DNA from 2 places in the Cellulosilyticum sp. genome. Region 2 is predicted to be linked to the other one. Evidence: a T-box and tRNA genes for the amino acid it is inferred to sense, from the RefSeq annotation. Region 2 holds a T-box; the other holds one or more tRNA genes.
The links. A T-box is a leader RNA that pairs with one kind of tRNA and senses whether it is charged. The one in region 2 lies ahead of asnS (asparagine--tRNA ligase), so its partner is inferred to be a tRNA-Asn.

Region 1: it encodes a tRNA-Asn, which carries the amino acid that the T-box ahead of asnS (asparagine--tRNA ligase) is inferred to sense. The anticodon was not compared.

The regions. Positions count from the first base shown of each region.
Region 1 is NZ_CEVXFV010000057.1:16,148-25,853, forward strand. Features, by position in the region: gene AC1VAQ_RS17585 (YitT family protein) at 1-780, shown strand, start outside; gene trpS (tryptophan--tRNA ligase) at 853-1,860, opposite strand; gene AC1VAQ_RS17595 (S-ribosylhomocysteine lyase) at 2,004-2,483, shown strand; gene AC1VAQ_RS17600 (MATE family efflux transporter) at 2,579-3,952, opposite strand; gene AC1VAQ_RS17605 (PRK06851 family protein) at 4,164-5,252, shown strand; gene AC1VAQ_RS17610 (hypothetical protein) at 5,364-5,531, opposite strand; gene AC1VAQ_RS17615 (YfgJ family double zinc ribbon protein) at 5,609-5,746, opposite strand; gene ispF (2-C-methyl-D-erythritol 2,4-cyclodiphosphate synthase) at 5,804-6,277, opposite strand; gene AC1VAQ_RS17625 (HAD family hydrolase) at 6,324-7,142, opposite strand; tRNA gene AC1VAQ_RS17630 (tRNA-Met) at 7,385-7,458, opposite strand; tRNA gene AC1VAQ_RS17635 (tRNA-Val) at 7,488-7,560, opposite strand; tRNA gene AC1VAQ_RS17640 (tRNA-Asp) at 7,585-7,658, opposite strand; tRNA gene AC1VAQ_RS17645 (tRNA-Trp) at 7,670-7,742, opposite strand; tRNA gene AC1VAQ_RS17650 (tRNA-Asn) at 7,797-7,868, opposite strand; gene AC1VAQ_RS17655 (hypothetical protein) at 8,000-8,311, opposite strand; tRNA gene AC1VAQ_RS17660 (tRNA-Met) at 8,437-8,510, opposite strand; tRNA gene AC1VAQ_RS17665 (tRNA-Val) at 8,515-8,587, opposite strand; tRNA gene AC1VAQ_RS17670 (tRNA-Trp) at 8,591-8,663, opposite strand; tRNA gene AC1VAQ_RS17675 (tRNA-Asn) at 8,704-8,775, opposite strand; gene AC1VAQ_RS17680 (SGNH/GDSL hydrolase family protein) at 8,882-9,610, opposite strand.
Region 2 is NZ_CEVXFV010000005.1:46,530-56,235, forward strand. Features, by position in the region: gene AC1VAQ_RS03485 (DNA polymerase III subunit alpha) at 1-401, shown strand, start outside; gene pfkA (6-phosphofructokinase) at 588-1,559, shown strand; gene AC1VAQ_RS03495 (TrkH family potassium uptake protein) at 1,715-3,136, shown strand; gene AC1VAQ_RS03500 (potassium channel family protein) at 3,150-3,812, shown strand; gene AC1VAQ_RS03505 (TrmH family RNA methyltransferase) at 3,805-4,590, shown strand; T-box leader at 4,713-4,943, shown strand; gene asnS (asparagine--tRNA ligase) at 5,125-6,510, shown strand; gene AC1VAQ_RS03515 (RDD family protein) at 6,674-7,252, shown strand; gene AC1VAQ_RS03520 (AAA family ATPase) at 7,454-8,608, shown strand; gene AC1VAQ_RS03525 (DUF4435 domain-containing protein) at 8,608-9,507, shown strand; gene AC1VAQ_RS03530 (glycoside hydrolase family 94 protein) at 9,614-9,706, shown strand, end outside.

The DNA of each region.
Region 1 (9,706 bases), on a different contig from region 2:
AATATTCCTAACAAATTACTAACTGGTGGTGTAAGTGGTATTTCTATCTTATTACACTTCCTATTTAATTTTAAAGTCAGCCTTTTGGTTATCTTACTCAATATTCCTATTTTTATTTTAGGATTTTTATTTTTAAAGAAAACATACTTAGCTTACAGTTTATTCGGTATGCTTATGCTTTCTTTTTGGTTAGAAGTAACGCATGAATTTGTAATTCCAGTTGGTAATATCCTTTCTATTGTATTAATTGGAGGAGCTTTACATGGTATTGGAACTGGACTTATTTTTAAATATGATGGTTCTACTGGTGGCACTGATATTATCGCCAAAATTATTAATAAGTATTTTTCTATTAATATGGCAACGATCACCTTTGTCATCAACCTATTAATCATAGCTTTATCTATTTATTTCTTTGATATTGATATAGCTGTTCTTACAATCACTACAATGTTCATCAGTAGTACAATCACTAACTTTGCAGTAGATGGACTTAACCGTAAGCGTACGCTCTACATTATCACAGATAGTCAACACTTTGAAACATTATCACATGAGTTACTAACTCATCTTAATCGCGGTGTTACAATGATTCCTGCTGTCGGCGCCTATACTTCTGATACAAAGTATATTTTATTTACAACTGTTAGTATCCGTGAAGTCGCACACGCTAAACAAATTGTTTTATCAATAGACCCTAAAGCCTTTATGACTGTTACAGAAACATCTCAAGTTATCGGAAATGGCCGTGGCTTTATAGATTTACAACACAGTATATAAAAAAAGAAGGAAATAATGAATTAACCTTAATGGCATATTCATTATTTCCTTCTTTTTAATTATATCTAATACTTAGCGAATAATTGGTGGAAAACCAACTTTCTTTTGAACTTTACGAAGTGTTTTAGTTGCTAAATAGTTAGCTGTCTCTGCATTTTTCTTAATGATCCCATCAATGTATGCTTTATCTCCTGAAAGCTCTTTAAATCTTGTTTGAAGTGGACGAAGTTCTTCAATAACTGCCTCCCCAACTTTAACTTTGAAATCACCATACCCTTTACCTGCAAACTCATTTTGAATTTGTTCCATAGTTTGACCTGTAATAGAAGAATAAATTGTCATTAAGTTACTAATTCCTGGTTTATTCACTTCATCAAAACGTACTTCTGTATCTGAATCTGTTACAGCACGTTTAAATTTACGAAGGATTGCTTCTGGTGTATCTGTAATTCTAATTGTTGCATTTTCATCTTCATCTGATTTAGACATCTTCTTAGTTGGCTCTTGAAGACTCATAATCTTCGCACCTACTTTAGGAATGTAGCCTTCTGGCACTTTAAATGTGTCACCGTAAGCATTATTGAAACGAATAGCAATGTCACGTGCAAGTTCTAAGTGTTGTCTTTGATCTACACCTACTGGTACTAAGTCTGTTTGATAGAGTAAAATATCAGCTGCCATAAGGACTGGGTATGTAAAGAGTCCTGCATTAATATTATCTCCATGTTTTTGTGATTTATCTTTGAACTGTGTCATACGACTAAGTTCACCCATATAAGTAAAGCAATTAAGAATCCAAGCAAGTTCTGCATGAGCTGATACATGTGACTGCATATAAATGATGTTTTTCTCTGGATCAAGTCCTGCTGCAAGGTAAAGCATCATTAAATCTCTAGCATTTTTTCTAAGTTTTGCTGGATCCTGTCTTACTGTTATTGCATGCATATCTACAATACAATAAAGGCTATTGTACTCATCTTGTAAGTTTGTCCAATTTTTAAGGGCACCTAAATAATTTCCTAAGGTAATCGTACCTGATGGCTGCATACCACTAAAAATAATCTTCTTCTGTTCACTCATTTTTCGTGCACCTCTCTTAGTTTTTTATCTTCTTTAATGTTATCAGACAACTTCTGTTAAATCAAGGGAAAACTCAATAGTTCTGTACGAATCCCCCTAATTGTCATATAATAAATTCATAAGTTATCTAGGAGGACACAATCATGAAAAAAATCGCAAGCTTTACTGTAAATCATATTGATTTACTTCCAGGCATTTATACATCACGCGTAGACTATGTAAACGACTGCGCAGTTACAACTTATGACTTACGTATGAAAAGACCTAACTTAGAACCAGTTATGAATACAGCAGAAATTCATGCCATCGAACATATCGGTGCAACATTTCTTCGTAACCATAAAGACTTTGCAGATGAAGTCATTTACTTTGGCCCAATGGGTTGCCGTACAGGTTTCTATCTTATTTTAAAAGGGGATAGAAGCTCAGAAGCTATTGCACCTCTTATTATCGAACTCTTTGAGTTTGTAGCTAACTTTAAAGGTGAAATTCCAGGTGCTACTGCAAGAGACTGCGGTAATTACTTAGACCTTAACTTACCAATGGCAAACTATGAAGCTAAAAAATATTTAGAGGAAACTCTCCTAAAACTAACACCAGCACATTTAGTTTACCCTCAATAAATACGTAAGTGTATCTTATTTAATGCAACTATAAGTTTTATTAAGTATAAAAAACAAGGAGGTATCGTAAAAAACTTCACGATACCTCCTTGTTTTTAAGCCATTTCTTCAACTATATTTTCTTTATCTATTGTCTTATAACTTCTAAATTCTTTTATTAATATAATACCTACTATAATTGTAGAAATAATATCACTTACTGGTTGTGCAAGCCATACGCCTGTAAGCCCACCTAATTTTGACATAATAAGAATAACTGGAATTAATATAACCACTTGTCTTAATAAACTAAGCAATGTTGCTATTTTTGCTTTTCCTACTGCTTGGAAATAATTAGAGCCCATAATTGATACTGCTAAAATCGGCATAGTCAGTGAATACAGTCTAAGCCCTGGAGCAGCTACTTCTAGCATAGAACCACTTCCATCAAACATCTTAACAAAAGTCTCTGGGAACAACTGAATAATCACAAATCCTATGACTAATATCACTGTGGCAAATGCCATACTTAATAAACTAGTTTTCTTAGAACGCTCATAATTTTTCGCCCCATAGTTATATCCTATAATAGGCTGTGCCCCTTGATTAATACCAAAGATAGGCATCAGTACCAACATAATAATGGCACTAATTGATGTCATTGCACCAATGGCAATTTGCCCTCCAGTTGCATCTAACACTTTATTCATTACAACCTGTACTAAACTTATAGCTAACTGCATTGCACATGGTGCTGCACCAATAATAAAGATTGATTTTACAATAGCTGCTTCTAATTTTAAATTTCCTCTATGAATTTTAAGATTTGATTTACCTTTTGTAAAATAGTACATTCCAATAACAGCCGTAATAAATTGTGAAATAATTGTTGCTAATGCTGCACCTTGAATACCCATATTAAATACAAAAATACATACAGCATCTAATATAATATTAATGACACAACCAATTACCATACACATGGCTGACATTCTAGGGCTACCATCTGCACGCATAATACTTGTAAATACAAAACTACTTACATTAAAAATAGTTCCTAATAAAAATATATTAATATATTTCGTTCCATAAGGTATGGTCTGTGCATCCCCACCAAACGCACCTAACAAACTGCTCGCACACATTAGACCTACAATCATCAGTATAATAGCCATAATAATAGCTACAACAAAGGCATTTCCTAAAACCTTCTCAGCCTCTTCTTTCTTCCCTTCACCTAATCTAATTGAAATTAGTGAAGTTGCACCTATTCCTACAAGCATAGCAAGTCCCAATATAATTGTTAATACTGGCATAGTAATTCCTACTCCTGTGATTGCCAAATAACCAATATCAGGTATTTGCCCTATAAACATACGGTCAACAACATTATATAAAGAGTTTACAACCATCCCGATGATAGCTGGTACTGAATATTTAATAAGAAGCTTACCAATAGGTTCTTTTGCTAATTCTACATCTCTATGCATAAATACGATCTCCTTACTCTTATTTTTAGCACTCCTATGAGTATAATACAATATTCTAAAGTATACAATATTTATCTTTATTCCTTATTAACTATTTTTACCTACCATCTACCCCAAACATATATTGTATTTATTTCCAATTACTTTAACATTTTTCCATTTCACACATATTATATTTATGGAAAACTAATTTAATTAAGGAAGTGGCCTTATGTCTGGTTATATTAAACACTACTTTGTTTGTGCAAATAGTTCCAAGGGATTTAGAAATCTATTCGATTCCAATATCCATATGCTTAACAAAATATATATATTAAAAGGTGGCCCTGGTACAGGTAAATCTTCCCTTATGAAAAAAATAGGCACTTATTTTGCAAACGAAGGCTTAGATATCGATTATATTCACTGTTCTTCTGATCCAGATTCCTTAGATGGTGTTGTCATCAGAAAACTTAGCGTTGCCATCGTAGATGGCACAGCTCCCCATGTCGTAGAACCTAAAGCACCTGGTGCTATTGAAGAATACATTAATCTAGGTATAGCTTGGAACATCCCTCTCCTTCAAAAACATAAAAAAGAAATACTGTATTTACAAAAAGAAATTAGCGAAACTTATCCTAAAGCTTATGCACATTTTGCAGATGCTCTAAATATTCATGATGAATGGGAAAAAATCTATATCGACAATATGGACTTAAAAAAAGCCAGTCAATTAGCCACTAAAGTTGCTAATGAAATTATCGGCTCTCACAGCCTGAATAAAGAATCAACCATTATGCATCGTTTCTTTGGCGCCTCTACACCAAAGGGACCTTTAGACTTTGTTCCTAACATCATAGAAACAGTTAAAACACATTATTATATTAAGGGACGTCCTGGTTCTGGTAAGTCTACTCTCCTTAAAAAACTTGTTAATTTAGCCGAAGAAAAAGGGCTTGATGCAGAAGTTTATCACTGCGCTTTTGATCCTGATAGCTTAGACATGGTACTACTTCCGGAACTTGATACTTGCATATTTGACAGCACTGCACCTCATGAATATGAGCCTGACTTATCAAAAGATCACTTAATAGACATGTACGCCGAGCTTATTACACCACAAACTGATGAAAAATATCACTCCCAACTTATAGATATTGCAAAACGTTACAAGACTAATGTTAGTGCCGGTACAAATGAATTATCTTACGCCAAAACACTCCATGATAATCTAGAACAATATTATATAGAAGCTACAGACTTTAATGTCATCACTCAAATATACGAGAATCTTTTAAGCAAAATTAAATCCCTTATGTAAAGAACACTATTATTCTACTATACACCATACTTGTAATCCGAATTTAAGATATTAACTCTAATAAAAATAGGTTAGAACATATCCTTGTTCTAACCTATTTTTATTCCTGTCCTACTTAGTGTATACATTGTAATTATCTGGCTTTACTTTAACATATTTCTTTCTTCTCATAACTTTATGTCCTACAAGCTGTGTTCCATCATACATCTTCCATATAAACATAACACACATAAGTATTAAGCTTAATCCAATGAATATACCTATTAATACCTTTTTCATATACACTCCCCTTTTCTTTGCGTCTCCCTTAAGCTAGCTTTATATAAATTGTATTAATATGCGGACTCTTTTACAAGTTATTTTTCTTCTTTTTTAATAACTTTTTTACTTGAAATAAGCTTCTTACAGTGATTGCAAAAATAATTTGTTGCACCACATGCTGCTACTACTTCTACCGCCTGATGGCAATCTGGACAATAATATTTCTCACTCATCTTATTCATCTCCTTAACTACTTAATACCATTCCCAATATGGCCTACTTTTAATCCTTTATAAATCTACCATAGCAATAGCATGACTTGAAATACCTTGTTCTGTACCTGTAAAACCAAGTTTTTCTTCAGTTGTAGCTTTAATATTTACTTGGTCAACCTTAATCTCTAAAGCTTTTGCTACATTTTCTCGCATTGCTAAAATATGTGGTGCCATTTTAGGTTTTTGTGCAATAATAGTTGCATCAATATTATGGATAACTGCATTTTTCTCTTTTAAAAGTTTACCTACATATTCAAGTAAACTAATGCTAGAAATTCCTTTGTATTTAGGATCTGTGTCTGGAAAATGTTTACCTATATCTCCTTCTGCAATGGCCCCAATTAATGCATCCATAATTGCATGAACAATTACATCCGCGTCTGAATGCCCTAATAGCCCTTTATCATGAGGAATTTCTACTCCGCCCATAATAAGCTTTCTTCCTTCTACTAATTGGTGAACATCATATCCCATACCAACTCTTAACATTTACTTTTCTCCTTTATACTATTTTATACACTTTATCTACTATATATTATATCTGATTTATTTGCTTTTTAATAAACCTTGCCACACCATCTTCTTCATTACAATCTATAACCTCTGTGGCTATAGCCTTTAATTCATCTGCTGCATTTGCCATTGCACAACTATACTCAGCAATTTTAAACATACTTAAATCATTCAAATTATCCCCAAAGCAAACAACCTTGTCATACGCATAACTATTTTTTAACTTTAGAACACCATTAGATTTAGCTGCCCTTTTGCTATATACCTCTAGCAAATATGCATCTTCCATATAATTATCCTTATAAAGAGAAAATTCTATTCTGTTGACATCCTTAATTAATTGAGCAATTTCTTCAATTTTTTCTTTGACATCCATAAATACAAAGTAAATAATCTTATCTTTATCTATTACCTTTTCCCTTTTAAATACTTTCGTATTCTTTCTTTCCTCATAAAAAATATTTTCGTACTTATTTAAGGCCTTATCATAATATACACTTAAATTACCTTCATCAATAGTATAGATAAAACCGCTTTTATGCCTAGATTCTAAACGCGTTATAATTTGATTTGCAGCCTCTTCACCTAAGTACTCTATATCTATATACTTATGTTGTTTTAAATCATACAAGGCAACGCCATTCATTAATACTACTGGAATATTAATATTAACGTTCTTTAGTAAACCTTCTACTGTAGCTGCTGTTCTCGCTGTAGCTATAGAAAACTGTACACCTTGTCCTATAAGTTCATTTAATATATTAGTACTTATTTGTGTTACTTTCTTCTCATTATTTAATAATGTACCATCTAAATCTGATATATATAATGTCTTATTCACTCTGCTCTCACTTTCTACACTATTATTCTATGTTTATGACCACTTTTCTCAAAATAATTATAAGTATACCTTCATTCATGAATATCCTTTTATTCATGGATATCTTTTTATTCATGAATATCTTTTTATTCATGGATATCTTTTTATTCATGGTATCATATTTTGTCTATAAAATCTATTAGGTTTATATATACAAAAAACACCCCAGTCTATCTTTATAAACTGAAGTGTTTCTTTCTTAGTAGCGGAAAAGGGATTTGAACCCATGACACCACGGGTATGAACCGTGTGCTCTAGCCAACTGAGCTATTCCGCCATATTCATGTATTAAATTTTAATACTCAGTGGTCGCTATAGGGCTCGAACCTATGACCCCCTGCTTGTAAGGCAGGTGCTCTCCCAGCTGAGCTAAGCGACCAAATTATATTCAGTAAAACTGAAACGACCCAGAAGGGACTCGAACCCTCGACCTCCGCCGTGACAGGGCGGCGTGCTAACCAACTGTACCACTGGGCCAAATTCTCTGACAGGGGCAGCAGGACTTGAACCCACGACATTCGGTTTTGGAGACCGACGTTCTACCAACTGAACTATGCCCCTAAATACACTATACTATTTTGCCGAACTGCTCGTCCATTTTTAAGCAAAATAAAACTCCCCGAGTAGGGTTCGAACCTACGACCCTCCGGTTAACAGCCGGATGCTCTGCCGCTGAGCTATCGAGGAATGTTGTGTTCACTCCTGAACACTCACTTAGTATACCAACATTATTAAATCCTGTCAACACTTTTTATCATATTTTTATTTTTTTATTGCTATATATTTTTCTTTTGTCATTATACGCCTTCCCTACTAAACTACTTTGATGACTTCTGCAAAATACCTGTTCCATTACATAATGTACACACAATTCTTCCGCTTCCATGACACCTTGTGCACACAATACTAATGCTGTCTAATGCTGGAAAGGTCTTATTCCCTAATATATCATATATTTGAATTCCTGCACCACTACACACCGGACATACTTCCCATCCAGTTCCCTGACATCTATCACAAGTCACTGTATAACAATCAAAAATCTTCCTTTCGCTCACACTAGCATTAAGGTTATTAATACTTAAACTTATTATGCAAAATGTCATCAACATTACTAATCTATATTTCATGCTTTACGCTCCTTTTATCTCCTTCTAGTATGATTACCCATTTTGCTGCTTTCTATAGCTAAAAAAATATTAGATGCATACAAAAAAATCCCCAAAGCGTATCAACACTTTGAGGATTTAAATAATAGCGGAAGAGGGATTTGAACCCCCGACACCACGGGTATGAACCGTGTGCTCTAGCCAACTGAGCTATTCCGCCAAAGTGGTCGCTATAGGGCTCGAACCTATGACCCCCTGCTTGTAAGGCAGGTGCTCTCCCAGCTGAGCTAAGCGACCATACAGGGGCAGCAGGACTTGAACCCACGACATTCGGTTTTGGAGACCGACGTTCTACCAACTGAACTATGCCCCTATGGCAATTTTTCAATTTACAAACAACCTTAGTTGTTTAACTCCCCGAGTAGGGTTCGAACCTACGACCCTTCGGTTAACAGCCGAATGCTCTGCCGCTGAGCTATCGAGGAATATTGTCCTCGCCTTGAGGACTTGTTTAGTATACCAATATCTTTGACTCATGTCAACACTTTTTGTTAAATTTATTTACATGTTTTTTAGATATTAAGCTACATATTAGTTTATCTCAGATTCTATAAACAGATTTTTAACTACTAAATGTGCAATAATCTCTGCACCATATTTACTTAAATGAGTATTATCTATTTCTTTATGTTCCTCATCTTTAAATGCATGCATATGAGCTGTTATTCTACTTCCTCCTTCAACATACATTTCATCATATAGTTTTTTTGTCTGATTGGCTAAATCAATACATTGTATATTATGTTCTTCAGCAATCCTTTTGATTCCATCTATATAAGTTTGATGTGCTTCAATTGTAGGTTGCCCCGTTATCATTCTCCTAGCAATAGGCGTAACTAATATAGGTGTTGCACCTTTTTCCCATGCAAGTTTAATATATTTATTTAATAACATCCATTCAAAAGAATACCTACCTGTATCATCTTTACCCTCTTCATCTAATTGACCTAATACTAAATGAGGATATGTCCCTCTATTAGGATCTTCTATCTTTTCATCATTATGTCCAAATTGAATAAGCAAGTACGCCTTTTCACATAATTCTTCTTCTAATCTCTTATAATTCTCTTCTACCAAAAAACTTCTTGAGCTTCTACCCGATAAGGCTAAATTTATAACTTGACTATTTTGTATTAAATTTTTAAGCTGCATTCCCCAACCTTGTCTATCCAGTGCTTTAGATGTTTCTGCCTCATAATCACATACTGTAGAATCACCTACTAAAACTATTTTCAACTTATCTGCTATACTCTCCACCATAAACACTTCCTTCCTTAATATTTACCTTTTATAAATACTAAAGTTCCTTATACAGTCTATTTCTAACATTAATCTCTATCCTAATCGAGTAGGAGG
Region 2 (9,706 bases):
GAACGATGGAAGTTATTGTGTTCCCAAATCTTTATGAAAAGTTTGCAAGAATCAATGAGGAACGTGTGTTTGTTGTCAAAGGACGTGTGTCCATCAAGGAAGAAACAAATGCAGTAATCCTTGCAGATGATTTAACAACCTTAGAGAATATTTTGGACCCTGGATGCGATGAACCCCACATTTTACTCCGTTTAGATGAGGATTTAAGGACGCCAGAAGTCAGAAATGGACTCTTACACATATTTATGAGATACAGTGGAAATACTAAAATTATCGTCGAAAATACCGAAGATGGCACAAAGAAACCGTTTCCACATAAGTACAATGTAACAATTAGTGAAGCTTTAATTAAAGAATTAGCCGATTTAATCGGTGAAAACCATATTATTGTTAATAAATAGTCATAAGCTATTGCCATTTACCCATATTTTAAGTAAAATAAAGTTGGTTAAACGCATGATTTGACTATGACAACTAGATGACTTTAGTGAAATTACGACTTAGTTCAGATTTATTTAATAGTTCAGTTAAAATTAAAAAGAAGTAGTTGGCGAGTTATCAAAAAACAACCATAAGGGGGTTATTTCATGAGTAATAAAGTAAAAACAATTGGTGTTTTAACAAGTGGTGGTGATGCACCAGGTATGAACGCTGCTATTCGTGCGGTTGTTCGTGTAGCTACAGCACGTGGCTTAAAAGTAATGGGTATTAACAAAGGTTACAACGGATTACTTTCAGGTGACGTTGTAGAGTTAACACCAAGAAGCGTATCTGATATTGTACAAAGAGGTGGAACAATCCTTCAAACAGCACGTTGTCTTGAATTCATCAAACCTGAAGGACAAGCACGTGGTGCAGAAATGTGTAAAGTATTCGGTATTGATGGACTTGTAGTAATCGGTGGAGATGGTTCTTTCCAAGGTGCTGAAAAACTTGCTAACTTAGGAATTAATACAATTGGTATTCCAGGAACAATCGACCTTGATATTGCTTGTACAGAATATACAATCGGTTTTGATACAGCAGTAAATACTGCAATGGATGCGATTAATAAAATTCGTGATACATCTACATCTCATCAAAGATGTTCTATTGTAGAAGTAATGGGTAGAAATGCTGGTTATATTGCGTTATGGTGTGGTATTAGTTCAGGTGCTGAAATGGTACTTATTCCAGAGAAAGAAAGACCATCTGATGAAGAAATCATTAAAACAATTCTTGATAATAAACATCATGGTAAAAAACACTGCATGATTATCGTTGCAGAAGGAATCGGTGGTAGTGAAGCACTTGCTAAAAAAGTAGAACAAGTAACAGGTATCGAAACGCGTGCAACTATTTTAGGACACCTTCAAAGAGGTGGATCACCAACTGCTGTTGACCGTGTACATGCAGCTATGATGGGTGCAAAAGCTGTTGACTTATTATGTGAAGGTAAAGCAAAACGCGTTGTAGCATATGTAAAAGGTGAATATGTAGACTACGATATTAATGAAGCACTTCAAATGAAAAAAGATATTGATGAATATATGTATGAAGTAAGTAAATTATTAGTATAATTTATAATCATATATAAAACATCTAGAGAAGGGGAGCCAGTTGGTTCCCCTTTTTAGTTAACTCTTTTGAAGTAAGAATTAAGTGAATAGGGTAGAAATTTTAGAGGTAATCATATACAATAAGGTTTATTAAATGCTTTTTAAGGAGAGAAAAAATGAAACAGCATGAAAGTCTTAGGTTTTTAAGAAAAAATCGGAGAAATATCATTACTGAGTATTTAGGCCCTTCACAAATACTTGTTGTAGGCTTTATGCTAGTTATTTTAATTGCTAGTTTACTTCTTATGCTACCTATAAGTAGTAATGAAGGAACGTTTACACCATTTATAGATGCATTGTTTACAGCAACGTCAGCTGTGTGTGTAACAGGGCTAGTAGTTGTGAATACTTTGGCACACTGGTCTACGTTTGGTAAAATAGTGATTTTATTTTGTATACAAGTTGGTGGGCTAGGGTTTATGACTTTAGTAAGTATGATTTTTATTGTATTAGGGCGTAAGATTACCCTTCGTAATAGGCTCATTATGCAGGAAGCGCTTAACTTTAATACAACAGCAGGAATTGTAAAATTTACAAGATATATTGTAACAGGTACTTTTTTAGTGGAAGGTATAGGCGCCATTCTATTAGCTTGTGTATTTGTTCCAGAGTATGGAATTTTTAAAGGTATTATATATGGTATTTTCCATTCTATTTCTGCTTTTTGTAATGCAGGATTTGATATTATAGGTGATAGTAGCTTGACGCCTTATATGGGTAATACATTACTTAACTTGACCATTATGGCACTAATTGTCATTGGTGGACTTGGCTTTACAGTGTGGGTAGATACACTTAATGCGATTACACATAAGATAAAAACGAAAGAAAGATTTACATGGCGACAAGCTTTTTATAAGATGAGTGTGCATAGTAGACTAGTATGGATTATTACTATTTTTCTTTTGGTATTTGGCTTTGTATTTTTCTTCTTTGCAGAGCTTAAGAATCCAGCAACATTAGCGGGATTATCATTTAAAGAAAAGCTTTATACTGCAATGTTTCAATCAGTTACAACCCGTACAGCAGGCTTTAATACATTACCATTAGATGCAATGACAGATGGTTCGAAGCTTATGAGTATTATTTTAATGTTTATCGGGGGTTCACCAGCGGGAACAGCAGGTGGTATTAAAACGGTAACAATAGGTGTACTTATTTTATGTACATTATCTACTTTAAAAGGCTCAGATGAGACCGTTGTATTTAAACGCAAAATTCCAAGACAAATTATTAGACGTGCCTTGGCAATTATTATGATTGTAATTTCTGTTATGACGACAATGACCATCATATTATCCTTTACAGAAGATTTTAGTTTTATAGAGATTCTCTATGAGGTAGTATCAGCTACTGCAACAGTAGGGATTACACTAGGGATTACATCAAGCTTAAGTTTCATAGGGAAAATTGTAATTATTATTGCGATGTTTATAGGCCGTTTAGGCCCTATTACCATTGCGGTGGCACTGATGATTAAACAAGATAAGAATAAAGCGATTATAGAATATCCAGAAGAAAAGGTTATGGTTGGATAGAGGAGGAGATTGGATGAAGGCGAAACAATATGTGGTATTTGGTGCAGGAAGATTTGGCGGTAGTTTAGCGATGGCACTAGCCGAATCAGGTTATGAGGTTATGGTGGTAGATGCAAGAGAAGAAATGGTACAAGACATTTCACCATTCGTGACACATGCTGTTAAAGCGGATGCCACAGATCCAGATGTATTAAAAGAATTAGGGATTCGTAACTTTGATGTAGCTGTTGTAGCGATTGGAAAAGATATGCAAGCAAGTATTATGCTGACGATGTTACTTAAAGAAATGGGTATTCCATATGTGGTTGCAAAGGCAAGTACAGAGATTCATCAACGTATTTTACAAAAAGTTGGTGCAGACCGTATTATTTTACCAGAGCATGAAATGGGTAGAAGAATTGCAGCTAACCTTATTTCAGGAAATATTATTGATTATATTGAGCTGTCTAAAGATTATAGTATTATGGAGATATCCATCTTACCAGAGTGGGCAGGACACACCATTGTAGAACTGGATGTACGTTCAAAACATGGTATTAATATCATTGCTGTAGAGCATGGTGACCAAATCGATGTTTCGCCAGAGGCAGAATATAAGTTAAGTGAAGGTGATAAACTTGTAGTTGTTGGTGCAAACAAATCATTACAGGAGTTAGAAGCAAAGAGACATGACTAATAAATTAATTACAAGTATGCAAAATGCCCTTATTAAAAATATTGTACAGCTACAAAAGAAAAAAAGTGCACGTAAGAAACAGGGTTTATTCGTTGTAGAGGGAATTCGTGCTGTAAATGAAATTCCAAAAGATGTAGAAGTAATGCATTATATTACAACACCAGAAATTAAAGCAGAAGAAATTAAAAATCTTGAGCATCATAAGTGGGTTGTGGTAACTGAAGAAATTTATAAGGCTATTAGTGAGACACAATCTCCTCAAGGCGCTATGGCAGTTGTAAAAATGCCAGAAACTTCTTTGGAGAATATGAGGATCAAAAAAGACGGCTTTTATCTTATTTTAGAAAATTTACAGGATCCAGGAAATTTAGGGACTATTATTCGTACGGCCCATGCTTTTAATGTAGATGGTGTATTTTTAACAAAGGGAACTGTGGATTTATATAGCCCTAAAGTTGTACGTGCTACAATGAGTTCCTTATTCCATGTACCAGTTATTATAGACTATGAAATTGCTGAGTATATTGAAGCTATGGAAAAAGTAGGTGTTACAACTTATGCAACACATTTAAGTGAAGTAGCAAAATCCATTTATGAAACAAAGTTTGAAGAAGGCACAGCACTTATTATTGGCAATGAAGGTAATGGGATTTCACAGACAGTAAAAGAAGCGGTTAAAAATCATATTATTATTCCAATGCCTGGTGGCTGTGAGTCACTGAATGCTTCTGTAGCTGCATCAATTTGCTTATATGAAGTAATGCGTGGAAGAAGTTAAAAATCATATTATAGAATAATATGAGATAAGCTGTCAGAGGCATAGCAGATTAAGAGGATAAGATATTGTATGGCTTGACAAAATAAGTGAAAATCCATATAATGTTAAGCAGTTAAATATAGTTATAAACGATGAAAAGAAGAGTAGCAAGTGCAGAAATCTTACAGAGAGCTAGCGGTGGTGGAAGTCTAGTAGAGGGCAATTTGTGAAGAACATCTTGGAGTTGCTAATCGAAAGTATCCTAGTTGTATGAGTAGGCTTAGCCGGGAAAGACCGATATATCTTATATGAGGTGAATCACCTAGGGTGATTAACTAGGGTGGTAACGCGGAGTTTAAGGCTTCGTCCCTTCTATTTATAGGGGGGACGGGGCCTTTTTTAGTTTAATAATAATATGTATTGTTAAACTAATTATAATGTGGCATCAGCCATTTTATAGCTATATTTGAGGATATAAATTACACTGGTCTCGGTCAGTCTAGGAGTAGATGTGATAGAGTAGAAGAGTTTTTAATTTTTAAGGAGATGAAAGACATGGAAACAACATCAATTAGAAGTCTTTACGAGCAAGGTGCTACAGAAGGCCAAATTACTGTAGCAGGTTGGGTAAGAACAGTTAGAGATTCAAAAACATTTGGTTTCATTGAAGTAAATGATGGTACATTTTTCAAATCATTACAAGTTGTATTTGAAGAACATTTACCAAACTTTAAAGACATTGCTAAATTAGGCGTAGGAGCAGCTATTATTGTAACAGGTAATTTAGTACTTACACCTAACCAAAAACAACCATTCGAGATTAAAGCAACAGAAATCGTGGTTGAAGGTGAATGTCCACCAGAATATCCACTTCAAAAGAAAAGACACTCATTCGAGTATTTAAGACAAATTGCATACCTTAGACCACGTACAAACACATTTGGTGCTGTATTTAGAGTACGTTCTTTAGCAGCTTATGCAATTCATAAATTCTTCCAAGAGAGAAACTTCGTATATGCACATACACCACTTATTACAGCAAGTGACTGTGAAGGTGCAGGGGAAATGTTTAGAGTAACAACTTTAGACCCAGCAAATCCACCAAGAAATGAACAAGGTGAAGTAGACTTCAAAGAAGATTTCTTCGGAAAAATGGCGAACCTTACAGTATCAGGTCAACTTTCAGCTGAAACATTTGCAATGGCATTTAGAGATGTTTATACATTTGGACCAACATTTAGAGCTGAAAACTCAAATACACCTCGTCATGCTGCTGAGTTCTGGATGATTGAACCAGAGATCGCTTTCGCTGATTTACAAGATGATATGCGTTTAGCAGAAGATATGGTTAAATTCGTTATTAACTATGTATTAGAAAATGCAAAAGAAGAAATGCAATTCTTTAACCAATTCGTAGATAAAGGTATCTTAGATAGATTAAACCTCATTGTAAATTCAGATTTCGCACGTGTAACTTATACAGAAGCAATTGAAATCCTTAAAAATAGTGGTAAAAAATTCGATTACGAAGTATTCTGGGGATGTGACCTTCAAACAGAGCATGAACGTTACTTATCAGAAGAACACTTCAAAAAACCTGTATTCGTAACAGATTATCCAAAAGAAATCAAAGCATTCTACATGAGACTTAACGATGATCAAAAAACAGTAGCTGCTATGGACCTTCTAGTACCAGGTATCGGTGAACTTATCGGTGGTAGCCAAAGAGAAGAAAGACTCGACGTACTTCTTGCACGTATGGCAGAACTTGGCCTTAAAGAAGAAGATTACTGGTGGTATTTAGATCTTAGAAGATTTGGTGGTACAAGACATGCTGGATTTGGTCTTGGATTCGAAAGACTTATCATGTATTTAACAGGTATGACAAATATTAGAGACGTAATTCCATTCCCAAGAACAGCTGGTAATGCTGAGTTCTAGGAAGTGATATAAAGAAGTCATAGTACATTAGTACTGTGGCTTTTTTTGCATTATAAAAAATATATTGATGAAATTTATTGATAAGCTATACAATTGGTTATAAAATATACAAAGTACTTAATATATTTAAAATATAATAAAAACAGTTAAATGGGAGGATTATATGTATTGTAGAAAATGTGGTACATGGTGTGAAGATAGTGCTGTCTTTTGTACACAGTGTGGGGAGCCTTTAGGCGAGAAAACAACTAAAGAAGGTGGGGCAGCTTATAATGAAGCTGCAGCAGGTACCAATATTAATGCAGGCTATACCAATGATTATCATACAAATTATAGAGAGGGGTATAGTAGCATGAATACATATGCTGGATTTTGGAAAAGATTTTTAGCCATCGTAATAGATGGGATTATTCTGAGCATTGTTAATGGGATTATTGCGATTGCATTAAAGGGAATAGGCCTTACAAGTATAACAGAGCTCATTTCTATATTAATCGGTTGGTTTTATTACGCTTATATGGAAAGCTCAGAATATCAAGGCACGCTTGGCAAGTTGGCATTACAACTTCGTGTAACGGATCTTTTTGGTGAGCGTATTACTTTTGCGAGGGCAACGGGACGTTATTTTGGTAAATATATTTCAGGATTAATCTTATGTATTGGCTATATGATGGCAGGTTGGACAGAGAAGAAACAGGCATTGCATGATATTATGGCAGGAACACTTGTGGTGAATGAATAAGAAAAAGTGAAAAATAAAGAGTGAAAAGTGAAGAATTGAGGAGAAGAAGAAGGCTACTGCTTTTTAAAGAGGGGCTTTTCTTCTTCTTTTTTTGGGATTTTGCGTAAAGAAGGAAAGAAAATATAAATGGAGAATATAAATAGTGTGTAGAATATTTATAAAATAAAGTTAAAACTATAAGCAGAGAGGAGTGATAAGTGGGTGCAAATCACAAAGGTGAAGGTTAAAAATTTGTATGGCTTACATCATTATGAAATTGCATTTGATGAGGAGGCTTGCATTAAGATTATTCATGCACCAAATGGGTATGGGAAAACAACATTATTAAAGTTAATAGATTATGTAATGTATTATCGTTTAGATGAAATTTTACCTATTCCTTTTACAAAGTTTCAGATTATTTTTGATCAGTGTGTGAGTGTAGAGGTTATAAGGCATTATGACAATACAATGCAGGAGATAGAGTATATTATTTCTGAGTCAGGGCAAGCAAGGCATTATAGATGTTTCTCTGAAAAGGGGACTGTTGAAAAGGGAATAACGCAGCAGCTAGATGAAAAATTAAGTTGTTTACGCATGAAGATGCCGATTCATTTAATTCGTGCCAATCGTCTGCTTCAAGAGAATGATGACAATGGAGAAATGATTCCCGCCGTATTACGCTATGCCAAAGAATTAAAAGATTTAATGAAAAATGCGTTGGCTAGGTCTGCGAAAGTCAATGAAGAATTAGATCGCAATTTTCCTAAAAGGCTTTTGGACATAGTAGGGAAGGCAAAGGATGAAAAGACTTTGTCGTATGAAAAGATTAGCAGTGACTTAAGAGAGATAGAAAATAAGCGTAAACAATTAGAACAGGTTGGGCTCTTACTTGCAAGTACGTCTCAAGAGGTGGAGATTACAGCACAGACGCCAACTTATATATTAGAGACATTGATGTTATATATTGAAGAAAGCAAGAGAAAGCTAAGTGTTTTTGATGAACTAGCACCACGTATGGCGCTCATGCAGGAACTTATCAATAAACGCTTTACGTATAAGACGATGTGTTTGAGTCAAGAAGAGGGCTTTATGTTTGAAGTACCTTATAATGGTAAGCTACATGCAGATAAATTATCTTCTGGAGAACAGAATGAACTTATCCTTATATTTGAACTTTTATTTAAATCCAAGGTAAATGCACTCATTTTAATTGATGAACCTGAAATTTCTTTGCATATTGCATGGCAACAAAGCTTTTTAGAGGATATGGAAAAAATAGCAGCATTAACGGGGGTGAAACTAATCATTGCAACCCATTCACCAGATATTATTAATGGTAGATGGGATCTAACAACTGGTTTGGAGGAGTGCTGATGAAAGGATACCTAAATGCCACAAGATTAATCACAAAGCTTAAAATGTTACGTAGTGGAAAGAAAAATAAGAGCTTTATGGTTGTAGAAGGAGTTACGGATTTACGTTTATATAGTAAGTTTGTGGATGAAGCACTTTGTAATATTATTATTGCAGATAGTAAGCAGAATGTGAGAGCCTGTATTATTGCCTGCAATGAAGAAGGTGTAGAGGGAATTATTGGCATTGTAGATGCGGATTTTAGCAGGTTAGAAGAAACAGAAGAGGAGATTCCAAACTTATTTAAAACAGATGCACATGATTTAGAATGTATGTTAATGAGGTCACCAGCATATGAGGATATTATTAAAGAGTATGTCAACATCAATAAATATGCACGATTTGAAGGACGTAGCCAAGAACGGGTGAGAAATATATTACTTAGAAATGCAGCTATTATTGGGTATTTAAGGTGGTACTCATTACAGAAAAACTTAGGATTTAATTTTTCTATGTTAGATTTTAGTTTGTTTGTAGATCCACATACATTAGAGGTAGATATAGAAAGTTTAGTCAAACAGGTCTTAATACGGTCGCGTAAAATAAATGCATTTTCAGTAGAGGCATTAGTGTATAAGATACAAGAAATGCTTGCAAAAGAAGAGGATTTATGGCAGGTTTGTTGCGGACATGATTTAATTGAACTTTTAGCCATTGGCTTTGTGAATGTATTTGGAGATTATAATGCTAAGAATCTATTTGCAGGACAATTAGAAGGCAGCTTTAGGTTGGCTTATACAAAAAGTTATTTTGAAATGACACAGCTTTACAAAAACTTATTGGCATGGCAGAAACAAAATAGTCATTTTACGATTTTTTCCGAAATGTCTCAAGTAGAGGGGTTAGAAGTGATTGTGTAAATTTTTATAACAAGAGATGCAAATTTTTCTATTTACTTTATAACATTTTGAAAATAAAATGTAGATGTACAACTTATAAATCTATAATGAAGGAGATAAAGAGTCTATGAAATTTGGTTACTTTGACGATAACAGACGTGAATACGTTATTACAACACCTCAAACACCTTACCCATGGATTAACTACTTGGGAAGTGAA